Regions from separate parts of the Streptomyces sp. NPDC005281 genome, predicted to be linked through region 1. Evidence: riboswitches for the same ligand, from Rfam matches in the RefSeq annotation. Region 1 holds a riboswitch; each other region holds the start of a gene.
The links. Region 1 has a riboswitch for S-adenosylmethionine ahead of thrC (threonine synthase). Riboswitches for the same ligand answer to the same signal wherever they lie in the genome.

Region 1 (7,278 bases):
TCCTCGGGGAGGTGGTCGGTATGACGTCGTGCGGGCTGCGGGGCAGGAGATTCCGTGCGGTATGTGCACATGCATCAACTGCTTCTTCAGCGTCAACCGCCGTACCGGGCGCGGCATTCCACCGCTCCCGTACGGGCCCTTGTGATCCGGGCCACGCTCCGGGCCGTCCGCGCTCGGGTCCGGGACCGCGCCGGGCCGGAGAAACGCCCGAGGGCGGCACCCTCCCTCGCGGGAAGGTGCCGCCCTCGGAACGTCAGGACGTTGATCGACCGGGGTCGATCAGAAGTCCATGTCACCGCCCGGCATGCCGCCCGGAGCGGCCGAGGAGGCCTTCTCCGGCTTGTCGGCGATGACGGCCTCGGTGGTCAGGAACAGCGCGGCGATGGAGGCGGCGTTCTGCAGGGCAGAGCGCGTGACCTTCGCCGGGTCGATGATGCCTTCGGCGATCATGTCGACGTACTCACCGGTCGCGGCGTTCAGGCCGTGGCCGACGGGAAGGTTGCGCACCTTCTCGACAATGACGCCACCCTCGAGACCACCGTTGACGGCGATCTGCTTGAGCGGGGCCTCCAGGGCCAGACGCACGGCGTTGGCGCCGGTCGCCTCGTCACCCGTGAGCTCGAGCTTCTCGAAGACCGAGGAAGCCTGGAGCAGGGCCACGCCACCACCGGCGACGATGCCCTCCTCGACGGCCGCCTTCGCGTTGCGAACGGCGTCCTCGATGCGGTGCTTGCGCTCCTTGAGCTCGACCTCGGTGGCGGCACCGGCCTTGATGACGGCCACGCCGCCGGCCAGCTTCGCCAGACGCTCCTGGAGCTTCTCGCGGTCGTAGTCCGAGTCCGAGTTCTCGATCTCGGCACGGATCTGGTTCACGCGGCCGGCGACCTGGTCGGCAGAGCCGGAGCCGTCGACGATCGTGGTCTCGTCCTTGGTGATGACGACCTTGCGGGCGCGGCCCAGCAGGTCAAGACCCGCGTTCTCCAGCTTGAGGCCGACCTCCTCGGAGATGACCTCGCCGCCCGTGAGGATGGCGATGTCGCCGAGCATGGCCTTGCGGCGGTCACCGAAGCCCGGGGCCTTGACGGCGACGGACTTGAAGGTGCCACGGATCTTGTTGACGACCAGGGTCGACAGGGCCTCGCCCTCGACGTCCTCGGCGATGATCAGCAGCGGCTTGCCGCCCTGCATGACCTTCTCGAGGAGCGGGAGCAGGTCCTTCACGTTCGCGATCTTGGAGTTCGCGATCAGGATGTACGGGTCGTCGAGGACGGCCTCCATACGCTCCATGTCGGTGGCGAAGTACGCCGAGATGTAGCCCTTGTCGAAGCGCATACCCTCGGTGAGTTCCAGCTCCAGACCGAAGGTCTGGGACTCCTCGACGGTGATGACGCCTTCCTTGCCGACCTTGTCCATCGCCTCGGCGATGAGCTCGCCGATCTGGGTGTCGGCGGCGGAGATGGAGGCCGTGGAAGCGATCTGCTCCTTGGTCTCGACATCCTTGGCCTGCTCGAGCAGGGCACCGGAGACGGCCTCGACGGCCTTCTCGATACCGCGCTTGAGGGCCATCGGGTTGGCGCCGGCGGCGACGTTGCGCAGACCCTCGCGCACGAGCGCCTGGGCGAGAACGGTCGCCGTGGTCGTACCGTCACCGGCGACGTCGTCCGTCTTCTTGGCGACTTCCTTGACCAGCTCGGCGCCGATCTTCTCGTACGGGTCCTCGAGCTCGATCTCCTTGGCGATGGAAACACCATCGTTGGTGATCGTGGGCGCGCCCCACTTCTTCTCGAGGACGACGTTACGGCCCTTGGGGCCGAGGGTGACCTTGACGGCGTCGGCGAGCTGGTTCATCCCGCGCTCGAGACCGCGCCGTGCCTCCTCGTCGAACGCGATGATCTTGGCCATGTGAAGTGGTCCTCCCGGACGGGGTGGATTGCTCCGGATCGTGCCCGCGCCCGCGACGGACGGCCTGCAAGCCTTGTGGTTCCTTGCCCCACAGGCCCGCGGGCCTCGCTGACCCGATCCAAATTCTGTCACTCTCACTGGGAGAGTGCTAACGCCAATGATTAGCACTCGACCCCCCCGAGTGCAAGGTGCCCTCGCGAAGCGAGCCCGTTGGGGGGTGGCGGTCGGGCGACGGGCGGGCGCAGGGTGCGCTCGCGAAGCGAGCCGTCCGGCAACGGGTTGACGGGGGCGGCCGAGCACGCACGAGGGGCCCGCATCCCTGGTGGGATGCGGGCCCCTCGTGCGTGAGTTGAGTCGGTGGTCGTTCGCGCCCGGATCAGACGGCGAGTTTGACCATGTCCGCCTGCGGACCCTTCTGGCCCTGCGAGATCTCGAACTCCACTCGCTGACCCTCTTCAAGGGTGCGGTAGCCGTCCATCTGAATCGCGCTGTAGTGCACGAAGACGTCCGCACCACCGTCGACCGCGATGAAGCCGTACCCCTTCTCCGCGTTGAACCACTTGACGGTGCCCTGAGCCATGCCTAACTCCCCTATTACTGGCCCTTGCACAGATCCACACTTCGCGGATCCGGGTCAGACCTCACCCCCCATTGGTTGGGGGTGTGCGCCGGAACGCGTCGACCGCGGCTGAATGTATCTGTCCAACTGCCCTCTGCAACAGGTCAATCGGACGAGAATTCTGGGCATGGCTGATCAATGATATGCGGAGGACATGCAAGAATCCGGGGCAAGTCGGGCCCCATAAATGCCATAAAGTGCCCAAAAAGGCGAGCTACTTTGGCTACTTCTTGTCGGCCGGCGAATGCTCACTCATATGCGCCCGGCATGAAACCAACATCAAAAGCGGAGTGGCTTCCCCAACTCTAGCGCGTTCAACCCTACAGAATTGCCCCCTCCGCTTGTCTTACGGAGGGGGCAATTATGTGAACGCAATGTGTTCGGCATTACCGAGGGTAACGATCAGCCTCCGGCGACGGCCGGAATGATCGAGACGCCCACACCGTCCGGGGTCGCCGTCTCCAGACCCTGCTCGAAGCGCACGTCGTCGTCGTTGACGTACACGTTCACGAAGCGGCGCAGCTTGCCCTGGTCGTCCAGAACGCGCGCGGCGATGCCCGTGTGGTTCTTCTCCAGGTCGCCGATGACCTCGGCGAGGGTCGCGCCCTCGGCCGTCACCTCGGCGGCGCCACCGGTGTAGGTGCGCAGGATGGTGGGGATGCGGACGTTGACGCTCATGATGCGAGGCCAGCCTCTCGGAAGGAGTCGAGGTTCGGGCGGATGGTCGCGGTCAGCCCGGTGTCGGAGGCCACCGCGTCCAGGGTCTTGAGGCCGTCGCCGGTGTTCAGAACGACCGTGGTGAGGGCCGGGTCCAGGAGACCGTTCTCGATCAGCTTGCGGGTGACGCCGACGGTCACCCCGCCGGCGGTCTCCGCGAAGATGCCCTCGGTGCGCGCGAGCAGCTTGATCGCGTCGACGATCTGCTCGTCGTTCACGTCCTCCACCGCGCCTCCGGTGCGGCGCGCGATGTCCAGCACGTACGGCCCGTCCGCCGGGTTGCCGATGGCGAGCGACTTGGCGATGGTGTCCGGCTTCTGCGGCCGTACGACGTCGTGGCCCGCCTTGTAGGCGACGGAGACCGGGGAGCAGCCCTCGGCCTGGGCGCCGAAGATCTTGTACGGCCTGTCCTCGACGAGTCCGAGCTTGATCAGCTCCTGGAGGCCCTTGTCGATCTTCGTGAGCTGGGAGCCGGAGGCGATCGGCACGACCAGCTGGTCGGGGAGCTTCCAGCCGAGCTGCTCGCAGATCTCGTACGCCAGGGTCTTGGAACCCTCGGCGTAGTAGGGCCGCAGGTTGACGTTGACGAATCCCCAGCCCTCGCCGGCCGGGTCGCCGATCAGCTCGGAGCAGAAACGGTTCACGTCGTCGTAGTTGCCCTCGATGCCGACGAGTTCGCCGCCGTAGACCGCGGCCATGACGACCTTGCCCTGCTCCAGGTCGTGCGGGATGAACACGCAGGAACGGAAGCCGGCGCGGGCCGCAGCGGCGCCGACGGCTCCGGCGAGGTTGCCGGTGGAGGAGCAGGAGAGGGTGGTGAAGCCGAAGGCGCGGGCGGCCTCGATGGCCTGGGCGACGACGCGGTCCTTGAAGGAGTGCGTCGGGTTGCCGGAGTCGTCCTTGACGAACAGCTTTCCGGCGTCGACCCCGAGCTCACGGGCCAGGTTGTCGGCCTGGACGAGCTTGGTCCAGCCCGGGTTGATGTTCGGCTTGTCCGCCACGTCCGCGGGGACGGGCAGGAGCGGCGCGTAGCGCCAGATGTTCGCGGGTCCCGCTTCGATCTGCTTGCGGAGCTCTTCGGTGTCGTAGGCCGAGAAGTCGTAGGCGATCTCCAGCGGGCCGAAACACTCCTCGCAGGCGAAGACCGGGCCGAGCGGGACGCGGTGTCCGCACTCGCGGCAGGAAAGCGCCGCGGCCGGGCCGAGATCGACCGTTTCGGCGGAGTTCGTGGTGCTTGCAACTGTCTGCGCAGCCATGGAGGCGAGGCCCTTTCTCCTCATCTTCCTCACAGCGCACTTCGCCGTGAGACGGATTTGGCACCTTCCCGAGCCGGGAGCCTCGCGACGCGATCGACATCGATCGGTACGAGACCGGCTGGAGGGTTGCCGGGGCTTCATCGGGCCGTATCCCTCTGCCCCTCTGGATGAGCGGTATTTGATTGTTGAACTGTTGAACGCGATACACGCCCATGATCCAGGACATGCGATGGTCATGCGCGTTGTTCAAGACTGTAACCGAAGGCCAGGACAGTTGAGATAGTCGTCCGAACCGCGAGACGAGCCGATCGATCTGCCGCTGGCCGCAGCGGGCACGCCGATGAGAGCGTGTGATCAGACAGTGAGGAGCCGCAGACGGTGCTGAGAGAAGTCGAAAGCTGGCTGAGCACACGCTCCTGGTCCGTGACCGACCGACCGCTGCACAGGCTCATGGCGGCCAAACGCGTCAGCGGGTCGACGGTGAGTGTCGTGCTGCCCGCGCTCAACGAGGAGGAGACGGTCGGCGAGATCGTCGCGATCATCCGCCACGACCTGATGCAGCAGGTGCCGCTCGTCGACGAGATCGTCGTCGTCGACTCGGGCTCCACGGACCGCACCTCCGCGGTCGCCGCCGCCGCGGGCGCGCGGGTCGTGCACCGCGACGACATCCTGCCGCGGATTCCGGCCGTGCCCGGCAAGGGCGAGGTGCTGTGGCGGTCGCTGCTCGTGACGAGCGGGGACATCGTCTGTTTCATCGACGCGGACCTCAAGGAGTTCTCGTCCGACTTCGTCTCCGGCATCGTGGGCCCGCTGCTCACCGATCCCGGCGTGGACCTGGTCAAGGCGATGTACGACCGCCCGCTGGCCGGCACCGGCGGGCAGGGCGGCCGGGTCACCGAGCTGATGGCCCGCCCCCTGCTGAACATGCACTGGCCCCAGCTCGCGGGCTTCGTCCAGCCGCTCGGCGGCGAGTACGCGGCCCGCCGCTCCCTGCTCGAACAGCTCCCCTTCCCCGTCGGCTACGGCGTGGAACTCGGCATGCTCGTCGACTCCCTGCACCTGGTGGGTCTCGACGCCCTCGCCCAGGTCGACGTCGGGGTGCGCAAGCACCGCCACCAGGACGGACAAGCGCTGGGCCGGATGGCCGCGGCGATCTACCGCACCGCCCAGCTCCGGCTGGCCCGCGGCCACCTGATCCGGCCCTCCCTCACCCAGTTCGAGCGCGGCCGGGACGGTTTCCGGCCGCGCACGTACTCCGTGGACACCGAGGAAAGGCCGCCGATGACCGAAATCTCCGAGTACCAGCGGCGCAAGGCCGCCTAGACCGGCCCGGACGGCCGCGATCGCATACGGCCGAAGGGCGCGTTTGAGCGTTTCGACACGGGGCTAGGTTTCGAGGCATGGCTTCAACGCATGGTGCCCACCGGATTCTGGTCGCGTCCAACCGCGGCCCGGTCACGTACGAGGTACGAGAGGACGACTCGCTGCACGCCAGGCGCGGCGGCGGCGGACTCGTCTCGGGACTCTCGGCGATCGGGCCGGAAGCGGGCGCCCTCTGGGTGTGCTCCGCTCTCGGCGACGGCGACCGCGAGGCCGTCAGGCGCGGAGTCGGCGAGGACGGCGTTCGCATGCTCGCCATCGACGGCGAGGTGCACGCCGACGCCTACAACGGCATCGCCAACTCCGTGCTGTGGTTCGTCCACCACATGCTCTACCAGACCCCGCTGGAGCCGGTCTTCGACGCGGAGTTCCGGAGCCGGTGGGAGTCGTACCGGACCTACAACCGCGCCTTCGCCGAGGCGCTGGCCGAGGAGGCTGCCGAGGGCGCGGCGGTGCTGGTCCAGGACTACCACCTGTGCCTGGTGCCCGGGATGCTCCGCGAACTGCGCCCCGACCTGCGCATCGGCCACTTCTCCCACACCCCGTGGGCACCCGAGGACTACTTCCGGATGCTCCCCGACGACATCAGCGCGGAGCTGATGGCGGGCATGCTCGGCGCCGACCGGGTGGCCTTCCTGACCTGGCGGTGGGCCACGGCGTTCCTGCGCTGCGCGGAGACGGCCGCCCCCGGGCGCCGTACCGGGTCCTGGTCATCGGGGGCGCCCCGGGCGGTCGTGCACCTGGACGGCGCAGGGGCGCCCCTGCGGGAGACCCTCATCGGGGTGCACGGCCTCGGCGCGGACGCCGAGTTCCTGCGCGAACGCTCGCACCGGGCGGACGTCGAGGAACGGATGGCCGCGCTGCGCGAGGAGATCGGCGCGGACCGCAAGGCGATCGTGCGCGTCGACCGGACCGAGCTGTCCAAGAACATCGTGCGGGGGCTGCTGGCGTACCGGCAGCTGCTCGACGACCACCCCGAGTGGCGCGAGCGGGTCGTCCATGTGGCCTTCGCCTATCCGTCGCGGCAGGACCTCGCGGTCTACCGGGACTACACGGCCGAGGTGCAGCGGCTCGCCGACGAGATCAACTCCGGTTACGGAACGCCCGGCTGGACCCCGGTGGTGCTGCATGTGAAGGACGACTTCGCGCGCTCGCTCGCCGCGTACCGGCTGGCCGACGTCGCCCTCGTCAACCCCATCAGGGACGGCATGAACCTCGTCGCCAAGGAGGTCCCGGTCGTCTCCGACGAGGGCTGCGTGCTGGTCCTGTCGCGGGAGGCCGGGGCCTACGAGGAACTGGGCGAGGACGCGATCACGGTGAACCCGTACGACATCACCGGTACGGCGCGGGCGCTGCACGAGGCGCTCGGCATGCAGCCCGGCGAACGGGCGGAGCGCACCAAGC
Region 2 (7,278 bases), on a different contig from region 1:
GGTCCGAGCCTGGTGGGCGTCGGCGCAGCCGCGGTCGACTTCCAGGTCGGCACCGGCCGTATGCCGGCCCAGCAGCCGGGCGCTCAGATCCCGAAGAAGAAGGTCATCTACTCGCAGGCCGAGATCGACCAGCTCGCGGCCTACGTCGCCTCGCTCGGCGCCGGCCCCGCGATCCCGACCAAGAACCAGGTCAGCCCCGGCGGCGCGGACATCGCCAACGGTGGTGAACTCTTCCGCACGAACTGCGCCCAGTGCCACAACTTCACCGGCAAGGGCGGCGCGCTGACCCACGGCAAGTACGCGCCGAGCCTTGAGGGTGTCGACCCGAAGCACATCTACGAGGCCATGCAGACGGGCCCGCAGAACATGCCGTCCTTCCCCGACACGACGCTGACGGAGAAGAACAAGCAGGACATCATCGCGTACCTCGACGCGGTCAACGGTGACGAAACCGTGAGCCAGGGCGGACTCGAGCTGGGCGGCCTCGGGCCGGTCAGCGAAGGCCTGTTCGGCTGGGTCTTCGGTCTCGGAACCCTGGTCGCCGTCGCCGTCTGGGTCGCCGCTCGGACCGCAAAGGCCAAGAAGTCATGAGTAGCCAAGACATTCCAGAAGAGAACGTGCCCGCTGAGCGGGCCTCCGACGACCACGCCGGTCACGGTCACGGTCCGGTAGCCGTCGCGGACGAGCAGAACCCGTTCGCGGACCCGGGGCTGCCGCCCCACGAGCACCGCATCCAGGACATCGACGAGCAGGCCGCCAAGCGGTCCGAGCGTCTGGTCGCCATGCTGTTCGTGCTGTCGATGGTTGCCACCGTCGGCTTCATCGCCTCGTACGTGGCGATCCCGAACGACAAGTCGATCTTCGTGTTCCCGCTCGGGCACATCGGCGCGCTGAACTTCGCGCTGGGCATGTGTCTCGGTGTGGCGCTGTTCTCGATCGGCGCGGGCGCGGTCCACTGGGCCCGCACCCTGATGTCCGACGTCGAGATCGCCGACGAGCGTCACCCGATCGAGGCCGCGCCCGACGTCAAGGCGAAGGTCCTGGCCGACTTCCGGGACGGCGCCAAGGAGTCCGCGCTCGGCCGCCGCAAGCTGATCCGCAACACGATGTTCGGCGCGCTGGCCCTGTTCCCGCTCTCCGGCGTCGTGCTGCTGCGCGACCTCGGCCCGCTGCCCGGCACGAAGCTGCGCCACACGCTGTGGTCCAAGGGCAAGCTCCTCGTCAACATGAACACGAACGAGCCGCTGCGTCCCTCGGACGTGGCCGTCGGCTCGCTCACCTTCGCCAAGCCCGAGGGCCTGGAGCAGGACGACGAGGACTTCCAGAAGGAGATCGCCAAGTCGGCCCTGATGATCATCCGGCTCCAGCCGGACGACATCAAGGACAAGCAGGAACTCGAGTGGTCCTACCAGGGCATCGTGGCGTACTCGAAGATCTGCACCCACGTCGGCTGCCCGATCTCCCTGTACGAGCAGCAGACGCACCACGCGCTGTGCCCGTGCCACCAGTCCACCTTCGACCTCTCCGACGGCGCCCGGGTGATCTTCGGCCCGGCCGGTCACGCCCTGCCGCAGCTGCGCATCGGCGTGAACGCTGAGGGTTACCTCGAAGCGCTCAGCGACTTCGAAGAGCCCGTCGGTCCTGCATTCTGGGAGCGCGGATGAGCACTACCACCACCTCCGACTCGCGCCCCTCGCGCGAGAAGGCGCCCGCCGGTGAGCGGGTCGCAGACTGGGCCGACGGCCGTCTGGGGATCTACTCCCTGGCCAAGTCCAACATGCGCAAGATCTTCCCCGACCACTGGTCGTTCATGCTGGGTGAGATCTGCCTCTACAGCTTCATCATCATCATCCTCACGGGTGTGTACCTGACGTTGTTCTTCCACCCGTCGATGAACGAGGTGCAGTACAACGGCAGTTACGTCCCCCTGCAGGGACAGCTGATGTCCGAGGCGTTCAACTCGACCATGCACATCTCCTTCGATGTGCGCGGTGGCCTGCTGATCCGGCAGATCCACCACTGGGCCGCGCTGGTCTTCCTCGCCGGCATGTTCGTGCACATGATGCGCGTGTTCTTCACGGGTGCGTTCCGCAAGCCCCGTGAGATCAACTGGGTCTTCGGATTCCTGCTGTTCGTCCTCGGCATGTTCACCGGCTTCACCGGTTACTCGCTCCCGGACGACCTGCTCTCCGGCACCGGCGTCCGCTTCATGGAGGGCGCGGTCCTGTCCGTGCCGATCGTGGGCACGTACCTGTCGTTCTTCCTGTTCGGCGGCGAGTTCCCGGGCGGCGACTTCGTGGCCCGCTTCTACTCGGTGCACGTGCTGCTGCTGCCGGGCATCATGCTCGGCCTGGTCGTCGGCCACCTGATCCTGGTCTTCTACCACAAGCACACGCAGTTCGCGGGTCCCGGCAAGACGAACAACAACGTCGTCGGCATGCCGCTGCTGCCGGTCTACATGGCCAAGGCCGGAGGCTTCTTCTTCCTGGTCTTCGGTGTCATCGCGGCCATCGCGGCGATCGCCTCGATCAACCCGATCTGGTCGATGGGTCCGTATCGTCCGGACATGGTGTCCACGGGCGCCCAGCCCGACTGGTACATGGGCTTCTCCGAAGGCCTGATCCGTGTCATGCCGGGCTGGGAGATCAACCTCTGGGGTCACACGCTCGTCCTGGGCGTGTTCATCCCGCTGGTGATCTTCCCGCTGGTCCTGGTCGCGATCGCGGTCTACCCGTTCATCGAGTCCTGGGTCACCGGCGACAAGCGCGAGCACCACATCCTGGACCGCCCGCGCAACGTCCCGACCCGGACCGCGTTCGGTGCCGCCTGGATCAGCTGGTACTTCGTCCTGCTCGTCGGCGGCGGCAACGACATCTGGGCCACGCACTTCCACCTGGCGATCAACTCGATCACCTGGTTCGTGCGGATCGCCTTCTTCGTCGTGCCGGTGCTCACCTTCATCGCCACCAAGCGGATCTGCCTCGGCCTCCAGCGCCGGGACCGGGACAAGGTGCTGCACGGCCGCGAGTCGGGCATCATCAAGCGCCTGCCGCACGGTGAGTTCATCGAGGTGCACGAGCCGCTCAGCCAGGACGCGCTGCACACGCTCACCGCGCACGAGCAGTACAAGCCGGCCGAGATCGGCCCGACGGTCGACGAGAACGGTGTCGAGCGCAAGGTCTCGGGCGCGCAGAAGCTGCGCGCCAAGATGAGCGAGGGCTTCTACGGGGAGGAAGGCCAGATCCCCAAGCCCACCGTCGAGGAGTACAAGGAGATCGCGAGCGGCCACGGCCACCACTGATCCCCGGCAGTCCGCCACGGCAGGAGCCCCGTCCATGCACTGGACGGGGCTCTTCGCCGTCTCCGGGCTGGATAGGGTGGACTCACCCGGTGGTGCGGGGCGATCCACCCCGCGTCACCCGCGACCGCGTCACCCACGACCGGGTCACCCGCGACCGTGTGACCTACGAACCCAGGAGCGACCATGAGCGCTGTGAACCCCGCTGGAGGCGACACCGCGGCGGGCCGTTCCTGGCCCGCCGTACTGAACGGACTGCTCGAAGGCCGCGACCAGAGCGCGGACGACACGGCCTGGGCGATGGACCGCATCATGCGCGGCGAGGCGACCGACGCGCAGATCGCCGGGTTCGTGGTCGCCCTGCGGGCCAAGGGCGAGACCGTCCAGGAGATCGCCGGACTCGTCCGGGCGATGTACGAGCACGCCAATGTGATCGAAGTGCCCGGGCACACCGTCGACATCGTCGGAACGGGCGGCGACGGCGCGAAGACCGTCAACATCTCCACGATGTCCTCCATCGTGGTGGCCGGCACCGGCGCCAAGGTCGTCAAGCACGGCAACCGGGCGGCGTCCTCCGCGTCCGGGGCGTCGGACGTCCTGGAGAAGCTCGGCGTCAATCTCCAACTGCCGGTGAGCCGGGTCGCCGCGGTGGCCGAGGAGGCCGGGATCACCTTCTGCTTCGCGGTCAAGTTCCACCCGGCGCTGCGTCATGTGGCGGCGGCCCGCGGCCAGTTGGGCATCCGGACCACCTTCAACGTGCTCGGACCGCTGACCAACCCGGCGCGGGTGAAGGCCCAGGCGGTCGGCGTCGCCGATGCCCGGATGGCGCCGATCGTGGCGGGCGTGTTCGCGGAGCGCGGCAACTCCTCGCTGGTCTTCCGCGGTGACGACGGTCTCGACGAGCTGACCACCACGGCGGGCTCCCACGTCTGGGTGGTCCGCGACGGCGCGGTCACCGAGGAGCGCTTCGACCCGCGCGACGTCGGGCTCGACATCGTCCCCGTGGAGGCCCTGCGCGGCGCCGACGCCTCGTACAACGCGGAGGTCGCCCGGCGGGTGCTGGACGGCGAGACCGGGCCCGTACGGGACGCGGTCCTGCTGAACTCGGCCGCGGCGCTGGTGGCCCTGTCGCCGACCGGCGCGTCGCTCGCCGACCAGCTCCGCGCCGGCATGGAGAAGGCGGCCGAGGCGATCGACTCGGGTGCCGCGAGGCTGACCCTGGACCGCTGGGTGGCGGCCAGCAACGCCTGAACGGGCCACGGGTTCGGGAACCCGCCCCGCTGATCCGCCCCTGACACGGAGCGAGGCGCAGTCCGGATCCTGGACTGCGCCTTGCGCGTGGAAGATCCTCTGGCAAGATGCTGTATCAGGTCATGAGTGACAGCCATCAGGCCCCGGCCGGCTGTCCGGCAACCCTCCGTCCGTGGCGGGGTGCCCCGGGTGAGGACCAGGTCGTAGGCAGCGAGGCCTACGGCAAGCGCGGACCCCTCCCGCCCCCTCGGGCGGACGCAACCAGGGGTCCTGGTCGTACGAGGGAGCCTTCTGTGAGCAAGCGAATGCGATAGGGCGTAGAGCCCCGCCCCCGCACACCCTTTTTCACCCTTTCCCGCGCTGAGCCACGCCTTCGGGCGGCCGGCTCGCGCGGTGATCCCGCCTGCCTCTCACAGGAGCTCGCCATGTCTGTCTCCACCGTTGCCGCCGACCAGTCCCTTTGTGCCCCTCTGGCCGTTCTGGGCCGGGATGTCACCGTCCCGCTCGTCACCGGCGGCGAGGTGACCTACGCGGCTCTCGACTACGCGGCCAGCGCGCCCGCCCTCCAGCGGGTGTGGGACGACGTCGCCGCGTACGCGCCGTACTACGGCAGCGTCCACCGGGGCGCCGGCTACCTCTCGCAGCTCTCCACCGACCTCTTCGAGAACGCCCGCAGGACCGTCGAGGAGTTCCTCGACTGCCGCGCCGGCGACCAGGTCGTCTTCACCCGCTCCACCACCGACTCGCTCAACCTGCTCGCCGCCGCGCTCCCCGCCGACTGCCAGGTCTTCGTCTTCGAGACCGAGCACCACGCCTCGCTGCTGCCCTGGCGCGACGCCCGCGTCACCTACCTGAACGCCCCGCGCACCCCGGGCGAGGCCGTCGACACCCTGGAGCGAGCCCTCGCCGGCCGCGACCCCCACGGACCGGCCCTGGTCTGCGTCACCGGCGCCTCGAACGTCACCGGCGAACTGTGGCCGGTGCGGGAGCTGGCCGCCGCCGCGCACGCGTACGGCGCCCGTATCGTCCTCGACGCCGCGCAGCTCGCCCCGCACCACCCGGTGTCGGTCCAGGACCTCGACGTCGACTGGGTCGCCTTCTCCGGGCACAAGCTGTACGCGCCCTTCGGTTCCGGTGTCCTCGCGGGCCGCTCCGACTGGCTGCGCGAGGCCGACCCGTACCTCGCGGGCGGCGGCGCCAGCCGCAAGGTGACCCGGCGCGCGGACGGCGGCGTGGACGTGGAGTGGCACGACAGCGCCGCCCGGCACGAGGCCGGCTCGCCGAACGTCATCGGCGCCTACTCGATCGCCTCGGCCTGCAAGGCCCTCACCGAGGAGGGCTTCGACAACCTTCTCGCCCGCGAGCAGCGTCTGATCCGCACGGTCCGTGAGGGTCTCGCCGAGGTCCCCGAGGTCCGGGTCCTGTCCCTCTTCGGCGACGACGCCCCGCGGGTCGGCGTCATCTCCTTCGTCGTCGAGGGCTGGAACAGCTCGCACTTCGCGGCGGCGCTCTCCGCCGAGTACGGCATCGGCGTCCGCGACGGCCTCTTCTGCGCCCACCCGCTCGTCCGCACGCTGCTCGGCAGCGCGCCGGAGACCCAGGGGGAGTGCGGAGCCCCCGAGGCTGCCCCCGGCGAGAAGTCCCTCAACGCGATCCGCGTCAGCTTCGGGGCCGGCACCCCCGACGAGCACGTCGAGCGGTTCGTCCGCGCGGTGCGCGAGCTCGTCAGGGACGGCGCGCGCTGGCAGTACCGCACCGAGGGCGGCCGTTGCGTCCCCGCGTTCTGACGCCGAGAACGGTTCCGCCCGGAGGCGGTGCCGCGTCGGTCAGGAGTCGAGACCGATCGCGAACGCCGCCTCCAGGTCGTGCTGGGAGTACGTACGGAACGCCACGTGCGTGTCCGTCGCCTCGACGCCCGGGATCTTGCTGATCTTGCCGGGGATGACGTCCGCGAGATCGTCGTGGGCCTTGACCCGGACCATCGCGATCAGGTCGTAGGTGCCGGTGACGGAGAAGACCTCGCTGACGCTCTCCAGTGACGCGATCGACTCGGCGATCTCGGGGATCCGGTCCACGCTGGTCTTGATGAGGACGATCGCGGTGATCACGGCTGGTTCTCTCCCTAGGGGGCCGCTGCTGGGGATCTCACCCTACTCGCGGTCCACCCGGCCCGGCCGCTCCACCGGGGGCCCCGGCAGCACCCCGCGGAGGGGCACGATCGCCGGGCGGCCGCGGAACCGCGCCCAGGCGTAGGCGAAACCCAGGGAGAAGCCGATCAGGTGGGCCAGGTAGGCGACCCCGGGGCCCGAGGAGCTGCGGCCCGCCGCCAGCCATTGCAGCGTGAACCAGAACGGCAGCACCACCCAGGCCGGGAACCGCAGCGGCAGGAAGAACAGGAACGGGAAGAGACTGGTCACCCGGGCCCTGGGGAACAGGTAGAGGAACGCGCCGAGCACCGCGGAGATCGCCCCGGAGGCCCCGACCAGGGACTGCTGCGAGCTCGCGTTGGCGGCCGCGTAGCCGAGGAGGGCCAGATACCCGCAGCCCAGGTAGAAGAGGGCGAACTCCACGTGCCCCATGCGTTCCTCGGTCATCAGCCCGAAGACGTAGAAGAACAGCATGTTGCCCAGGAGGTGGAGCCAGCTGCCGTGGATGAACAGGGCGGTCGCGGGAGTGAGCGCCTCGCCCGGCGCCCCGCCGAACAGGCCGGCCGGCACCACGCCCCAGCG
Region 3 (7,278 bases), on a different contig from region 1:
TTCTCGGAGGGACCGGGGCCTCTTCGCCTGTGCTGGGGCGGCGATGCGGACAGCGCGTCACTGGGCCCGGGTTCAGCCGCCCTCGGAGGCCCGGGTGCCCACCGCGTCGTGTGCGATCGAGGCGGGGCGGGGGAGGAGAGCCGCGGCGGCGAGGCCGATGAGTCCGAGGACGGCGAGGGTGACCATGGCGGCGCCGTAGGAACGGGTGGTGAATCCGGCCACGAGGATCGTGCCGGCGACGGCGGTGCCCAGCGAGGAGCCGAGGTTCGACACACTGCGGGACAGGCCGGAGATCTCGCCCTGGCGGTCCTCGGGGAAGCTCGACTGCACGATGTTGACCGACGGGGTCAGCATCACCCCCAGGCCCAGTCCGACCAGGAGCAGTCCGGGAGCGAAGGCCCAGGCGCTGGAGAAGCTGTCGACCATCGCGATCAGCACGACGATGCCGGCGATCGTGACGACGAAGCCCGCGATGATCAGGGAGCGCTGGGGGCGGCGCTCGGCGAGACGCTGGGCGGCCAGTGAGGTCGCGAGCAGACCCAGGGTGGCGGCCGTGAAGATGACACCGGTCTCGACGGCGTCGTAGCCGCGTACCACCTGGAGGAAGGCGGCCACGGTGAACGAGGTCCCCATCAGCAGCAGCCACTGGATGTTCTGCGTGATGAGCCCGAGGTTGGAGGTGCGGTCGCGGAACAGGCTGATGGACAGCAGCGGTTCCTTCCCCGCCGACTCCAGGGCGCGCACGTGGCGGAAGAACCACAGCAGTGTCAGCCCACCGAGGACGAGCAGTCCGGCCATCAGCCATACGTTGTTGTCGGCGGCCAGGATGCCCATGACGACGAGGACGAGGCCCGCGGCCGACAGGACGGCGCCGACCGTGTCGAAGGGGCGTTCCGGGTCCGCAGGCAGCGGGTCCTCGATGTGCCTGCTCAGCACGACGATGACCGCGACGACGAGAGCCTGGAACACGAAGGCGGCCCGCCAGCTGATCCACGAGGTGATGAGCCCGCCGATGAGCGGACCGGCCGCGGCGCCGATTCCGCCGAGCGCCATGATGACCCCGAAGGCCCTCGCGCGGGAGGTCATGTCCTCGAAGAGGAGGGTCGTGAGGATGTAGACGGGCGGAATGAGCAGAGCCGTTCCGATGCCTTCAAGGATCGAATTGCCGACGATCAGGACGCCCAGTCCTGGGGACAGGGCGCTCAGCAGGGCGCCGACGCCGTACACCGTCAGACCGGCGAGGAAGCAGCGCTTGCGTCCGTAGCGGTCCGTCAGTTTCCCGCCGGGGATCATCAGCGCGGCCATCACCAGCAGAAAGATCGTGATCGCGACCTGCACGCCCTGAACGGTGGTGTCGAGATCGTTGCTGATGTCGTTGATCATCACGTTCATGTTGGAGCCGGCGAAACTACAGATGAACTGGGCCAGGGCGAGCGGGGCGAGGACTCGTCGCTGCGCCGCCGACGGCCGTTTCGCGGGGCCGGTTTCAGCCATCGTCGTTCCTTCTGGCCGCCGGACGTGTGATGCGGGAGTCGGCCTCCCACGCTCATAGCGTGCGCTGAACACCGTGGGACCGCACGTGGGCGGGGGCGGACCGGGTGGACCCTCGCGGCAGGTGTTCCGGGCCGAACGGGCGGGCGTCGATCCCGGCGATGGGACAGAGTCACGCCATGGACGGCTGTGGATGACGTGGTCGATCGAGGGCGCCGGGTGCGCGCCGGCCAGAACGTCGCCGACGCGGAGGCGGCCTGCCGCGCTCTGGCCGGCCGGCTCCGCCCGGCGGTGGAGGCGGACTGGGGACAGACAACCGGGACAGGCCACCGGGGTGGACCGGGGCGGACCGGGGCAGACAACCGGGGCCGGCCACCTGAGCCGGTGGCCGGGGCCGGTCCCGCGCACGACGTCCGCGCGAGGGCCCGCCCACCTGCCCGGCGGCCTCCCCGGCCGGCCGCCTCCCCAGTTCCGAGGGGAGGGTCAGGCGTCCGACGCCGCATCGCTCCCGTGCCGAAAGGCGGGGTGATCGCCGAGACGGCGTACGTAGTCCAGGAGCCGGGGTTGCGAGCGGAGGACCTCCGGCCCGCCAAGACCGGTGAGGGCCACCCACACGTCGACGTCCGCCGCCGTGAGGGAGTCGCCCAGGACGTAGGGCCGCGCGCTGAGTCGGCAGTCGAGCAGGTCCAGGGCCGCCGCGAGTTCCGAGGGCCGGGCCGACGGGACGACATCGCGGTCCAGCAGATCGCGGAGGGCTTCGATGTCGGCGGTGAGGGACGAAGGCCAGAGCGTGGACGGGCATGTCGTGGTGTGGCCGGAGAGCAGCCCGGCGAGATCGCGGAGGATGTCGGGCGTGTGGTTGCTGACGATGCGTCCGCTCCAGCGGTCGCACAGCGCGGGCGCCGTGAGCGGCCCGTCGAAGTGATGCTCGGTGGCCTCGTAGGCGCGGCGCAGCGACGCGAATGCGTCGGGGGTGCGGGCGGGGTCCGTCAGGAGGGTGGTGGCGACCGAGTCCTTCAGGCCGAGCAGTCCGAGAGTGATGGCGATCCGCAGCGAGTGCGGACAACTCCGTGACAGGTAGAGCTCGTAGCGGTGCGGAGCGGGGTAGAAGCCGCCGGCCAGGCCCACACCGATGCGGCTGTCGACGCGGTGGGGGAGCGCGGACGGGGTCGCCGCCGGCTTGAGCCGAAGGGCCGAGGGGAACGAGATCTGTTCACAGGGGCGCGAGCTGGCAGTGGTGGAATTGCGCGAAGCTGTCTCGGGCATGACTCTCCCTGGAGGAAGACGGAAGCCACCGCCGCCTTGTGGGCACCGACGGCCGGATGCGGATTGACTGCGCTTGTCGCGCCGGTCCGGATCCAGGGACTGTCGTTCGGATCAGGTCGGCCTGACGCAGGGCGCCCCCTCGGCCGGGCCGAGCGGGGTGTGGTGCGTGCGGCCGCGGGGCGGGGGACGTCGGCGACCTACGACACACCGTCGCTGGGGTCCTCCGCGCTCGAAGAGCCTCGGGGAGTGCGGGTCACACCCGCGCCGCGCGACATGATCCGAACGACAGGCCCTGGCGGACCGGTCGCGAATCAGTAGGCGCTGGAGACACGCAACAGATCGATGTGCAGGCGCCTCGTCAAGCCGTTCCTTGGCATTCCCACCGGTCCCGACTCCGGGGCTCGCGAGAAGCGAGACCGCGCTTGCCCCGCCGCACCGGCGGGACCCGGTCGTCACCCGGGGCACCCCGTCGCGGCGGAAGGGTTGCCTGTCAGCGGGCCGGGGCCGATGACCACTGGAGCGGGGCGGACCCGCACCGTGGGCGCTGACAATCGTGACCGTCCATGTCAGTCTCGGTGCGCTCTGTCGCGCCGTCAAGAAGGCCGGTAGCGCGGTCTCACTTGGTGGTCACGCGCATTGACATTCTTTTCCGGGCAGCCCTAACGTGCGGCCCACAAGGGATGCCTTCGGGCCGGAGAGAAATGGTGACGGCGATGCGCACAGCTGACGGGACGGCCGCATGGCGGCGCCTCGGCCGCGATGTGCTCTGCGCCGACCGCTCCGTGGACCTGCTGCGCGTCAACAGCGCCCTGTGTACGGGTACGTGTCACCCCATCAGTCAGGGCTGACGGTTCCTCCGAGTCCCTGACGACCACCGCTGTCGCGGTGCGTCCGTTCCCTGTCCAGCACCCGTTTCGCGTGTAACCGCGCACCGCCTCGTACCGAGCCGTCTCCGTTCGGCACGGCGCTGCCGCTCGCGTGCTTCCGGGCTGTCCGAATCCGCTGGAGCTCCCCATGAGCCAACCTCCCGGCAGCGCTGTGTCCTTCGGATCAGCGCCCCCAGCCGAGGCCATCCCCCGTACCGACTTCCCCGCCGCGTCCGAACCCCTGTCGGCCCAGCGGGTTCTTCCGCTCCGGCGTCCCGGCCGCTGGATCGTCACGGCCGTCGTGCTCGTCCTGGTCGCACAGGTCACCCACGGCCTGGTGACCAACCCCTTCTACCAGTGGGACCGCTTCGCCTACTGGTTCTTTCGCCCGGTCATTCTCGATGGCCTGCTCATCACCCTCGAAGTCGCCTTCTACAGCGCGGTGCTCGGCCTGCTGGGCGGTGTCCTGCTGGCTCTGGCCAGGCTCTCCCCGAGCCCGGTGCTCCGCGCGGTGAGCTGGGTCTACACCTGGCTGTTCCGGTCGGTGCCGCTGATCGTGGTGCTGCTGTTCCTCTACAACTTCAGCGCGCTGTACCGGACGCTGAGCGTGGGCGTTCCCTTCGGGCCGGCCTTCTTCACCTTCGACGAGTCCCATCTGGCCACCGACATGGCCGTCGCCGTCGTAGGGCTGAGCCTGAACGAAGCGGCCTACGCCTCCGAAGTGGTACGCGGCGGAATTCTCTCCGTCGACCAGGGGCAGCACGAGGCGGCCGCCGCCCTGGGACTGCCGAAGCGCTACCAGTTCGCGAGGATCGTCTTCCCGCAGGCGCTGCGCTCCATCACCCCCAACTACGTCAACCAGCTGATCGGCCTGATCAAGGGCACCTCGCTGGTCTTCTACGTGTCCCTGCTCGACCTGTTCGGCTCCGTGCAGAGCATGGGCAGCACCTACCCCGGCGACATCGTGCCGCTGCTCCTCGTCGCCACCGCCTGGTACCTGATCCTCACGAGCGTCGTGTCCGTCGTCCAGTTCTACGTCGAGCGGCACTACTCGCGGGGCGCGCTGCGCACGCTGCCGCCGACCCCGTTGCAGAAGGTGCGAGGCGGTCTGCGTGACGTACGGGCGCGGGTCCGCAGGGAGACGGCGATATGAGCGGCGAGACGAAGAGCCCACGGCCCGCGGCCGTGGAGGTGCACGACGTCCACAAGTGGTACGGCACCCAACAGGTCCTGCGGGGTGTGCGGTTGACGGTGCGGCCCGGTGAGGTGACGGTCGTCGTCGGTCCGTCCGGATCCGGCAAGTCCACCCTGCTTCGCGTGATCAACCACCTGGAGAAGCCCGAGTCCGGCCATGTGCGTCTGAACGGCGAGCTCATCGGCGTACGCGGACAGGGCGAGCGCCTGAAGGAGCTGAGCGAGCGGGTCATCCTGGCCCAGCGCAGCCGCATCGGGTTCGTGTTCCAGAACTTCAACCTCTTCCCGCATCTGACCGTGCTGGACAACGTGGCCGCGGCTCCCGTGGCGATCGGCAAGCTCTCCAGGCCCGAGGCCCGGCAGCTGGCGCGCGATCTGCTCGCCCGCGTGGGGCTCTCGGACAAGGCCGGCGCCTATCCACGGCAGTTGTCGGGCGGCCAGCAACAGCGCGTCGCCATCGCCCGCGCCCTCGCTCTGCGGCCCGGAATCATCCTCTTCGACGAGCCGACGTCCGCGCTCGATCCCGAACTGGTCGGTGAAGTCCTCGCCGTCATCAAGGATCTGGCCCACAGCGGCACCACCCTCGTCATCGTCACCCACGAGATCGCCTTCGCCCGCGAGATCGCCGACCGCGTGATCTTCATGGACGAGGGCCGCGTCGTCGAACAGGGCACGCCCGCCGAGGTGTTGGACCACCCGCGACAGGCACGGACCAGGGACTTCCTGAGCAAGGTGCTCTGAGCCCGAGCCCGGGCCGGCCCTCCCGCCCCGAAAACCCGCGGCCCGCCGGGACCGCTCCCCCACATCTCACACCGCACACCCGACAAGGACAGTCATGCGCACCCTCAGCCCGAACAGCAGGACACTCCGCGGCATCGCCGCCACCGCCGCCGTCGCCTCCCTCGCCGCCACTCTCGCCGCGTGCGGGGGAGACAGCGACGCCGCCACTCGGACGCAGGCCGACGCGGCCGGAACCGTGACCGTGGGCGCGCTCTCCAACGGGGCCGCCAAGGAGGCCACGCTGAAGTTGTCCGAGGTGAAGTCGATCAGTGCCGAGCTGCCCAAGTCCGTCGCAGCGAAAGGCACGTTGGTGGTGGGCATCGGCGCACTGCCCGCCGGATCACCGCCGTTGAACTTCGTCGGACAGGACCAGAAGACGCTCACCGGCAGCGAACCCGACCTCGGCAAACTGGTCGCAGCGGTCCTCGGGCTGAAGCCGGTGGTGAAGAACTCGACCTGGGAGAACCTGTTCGTCGGTGTGGACAGCGGCAAGGTCGACGTCGCCTTCTCCAACGTCACCGACACCGAGGAGCGCAAGAGAAAGTACGAGTTCGCCTCGTACCGGAAGGACAACCTCGCCTTCGAGGTTCTGAAGAAGAGCACATGGAACTTCGACGGCGACTACCGGAACCTGGCGGGCAGGACCGTCGCGGTGGGCGCCGGCACCAACCAGGAGAAGATCCTCCTGGAGTGGAAGGGGAAGCTGGCCAAGGAGGGCAAGAAGCTCACCGTCAAGTACTACCAGGACAACAACGCCACGGCCCTGGCACTGAACAGCGGGAAGATCGACGCCTCCTTCGGCCCGAACCCCGCCGTCGCGTACCACGTCACCCAGAACGCCAAGTCGCCCAACCCAACGCGCAACGCGGGTCAGTTCTCCGGCGCGGGCACGACGATCCAGGGGCTGATCGCGGCCACCGCGAAGAAGGGCAGCGGGCTCGCGAAGCCGGTCGCCGATGCCATCAACTACCTGATCAAGAACGGCCAGTACGCCAAATGGCTGGCCGCCTGGAACCTCTCGAACGAGGCGGTGGAGACCTCCCAGGTCAACCCGCCCGGCCTCCCGCTCGACAACTCCTGAACCATCGCCGTCTCGGGGACTCCGTCGCGCGGCGGCGGAGTCCCGGGGCGGCGGAGTTCCGCGGCGCGTCCGGCGCCGGACCTCCTCGTACGGCCGATCAGGAAGGCACCTCCCGTGTCCTCGTCACCCTCTTCCCTGCACCTCGCCGTCGCGTTGGACGGCGCGGGCTGGCATCCGGCCGCCTGGCGCGAGCCCGTGGCCCGCCCCCGCGACCTGCTGACCGCCGCCTACTGGACCGGCCTGGTCACCGAGGCCGAGCGCGGTCTGCTCGATTTCGTGACCATCGAGGACGGGCTCGGCCTCCAGTCCTCCTCGCCGACCGGACCCGACGAGCGCACCGACCAGGTCCGCGGCCGTCTCGACGCCGTGCTCATCGCGTCGCGGATCGCGCCGCTGACGCGCCACATCGGCGTGGTGCCGACCGTCGTGGCCACCCACACCGAGCCGTTCCACATATCCAAGGCGATCGCCACCCTCGACTATGTGAGTTCCGGCCGCGCGGGACTGCGTGTGCAGATCAGCGCGCGCCAGAACGAGGCCGCGCACTTCGGGCGGCGCACGTTCCCGCCGTTCCGCTTCGAGGACTACGAGACACCCGCC

Region 2: linked by a shared signal. The riboswitch ahead of ABZV42_RS14670 (aminotransferase class V-fold PLP-dependent enzyme) and the one ahead of thrC (threonine synthase) in region 1 are both predicted to bind S-adenosylmethionine.
Region 3: linked by a shared signal. The riboswitch ahead of ABZV42_RS04270 (putative leader peptide) and the one ahead of thrC (threonine synthase) in region 1 are both predicted to bind S-adenosylmethionine.

The regions. Positions count from the first base shown of each region.
Region 1 covers NZ_JBEXGX010000001.1:456,310-463,587, forward strand. The annotation lists gene groL (chaperonin GroEL) at 280-1,902, opposite strand; gene ABZV42_RS01955 (cold-shock protein) at 2,279-2,482, opposite strand; gene ABZV42_RS01960 (MoaD/ThiS family protein) at 2,924-3,199, opposite strand; gene thrC (threonine synthase) at 3,196-4,494, opposite strand; SAM riboswitch class I at 4,512-4,668, opposite strand; gene ABZV42_RS01970 (glucosyl-3-phosphoglycerate synthase) at 4,873-5,817, shown strand; gene ABZV42_RS01975 (trehalose-6-phosphate synthase) at 5,895-7,278, shown strand, end outside.
Region 2 covers NZ_JBEXGX010000009.1:17,992-25,269, reverse strand. The annotation lists gene ABZV42_RS14690 (c-type cytochrome) at 1-591, shown strand, start outside; gene ABZV42_RS14685 (Rieske 2Fe-2S domain-containing protein) at 588-1,664, shown strand; gene ABZV42_RS14680 (cytochrome bc complex cytochrome b subunit) at 1,661-3,301, shown strand; gene trpD (anthranilate phosphoribosyltransferase) at 3,485-4,549, shown strand; SAM riboswitch class IV at 4,668-4,784, shown strand; gene ABZV42_RS14670 (aminotransferase class V-fold PLP-dependent enzyme) at 4,975-6,336, shown strand; gene ABZV42_RS14665 (Lrp/AsnC ligand binding domain-containing protein) at 6,376-6,657, opposite strand; gene ABZV42_RS14660 (rhomboid family intramembrane serine protease) at 6,700-7,278, opposite strand, start outside.
Region 3 covers NZ_JBEXGX010000002.1:350,828-358,105, reverse strand. The annotation lists gene ABZV42_RS04280 (MFS transporter) at 73-1,494, opposite strand; gene ABZV42_RS04275 (cell envelope biogenesis protein OmpA) at 1,975-2,757, opposite strand; gene ABZV42_RS04270 (putative leader peptide) at 3,069-3,134, opposite strand; SAM riboswitch class IV at 3,171-3,316, opposite strand; gene ABZV42_RS04265 (hypothetical protein) at 3,471-3,605, shown strand; gene ABZV42_RS04260 (amino acid ABC transporter permease) at 3,772-4,776, shown strand; gene ABZV42_RS04255 (amino acid ABC transporter ATP-binding protein) at 4,773-5,558, shown strand; gene ABZV42_RS04250 (ABC transporter substrate-binding protein) at 5,653-6,678, shown strand; gene ABZV42_RS04245 (LLM class flavin-dependent oxidoreductase) at 6,793-7,278, shown strand, end outside.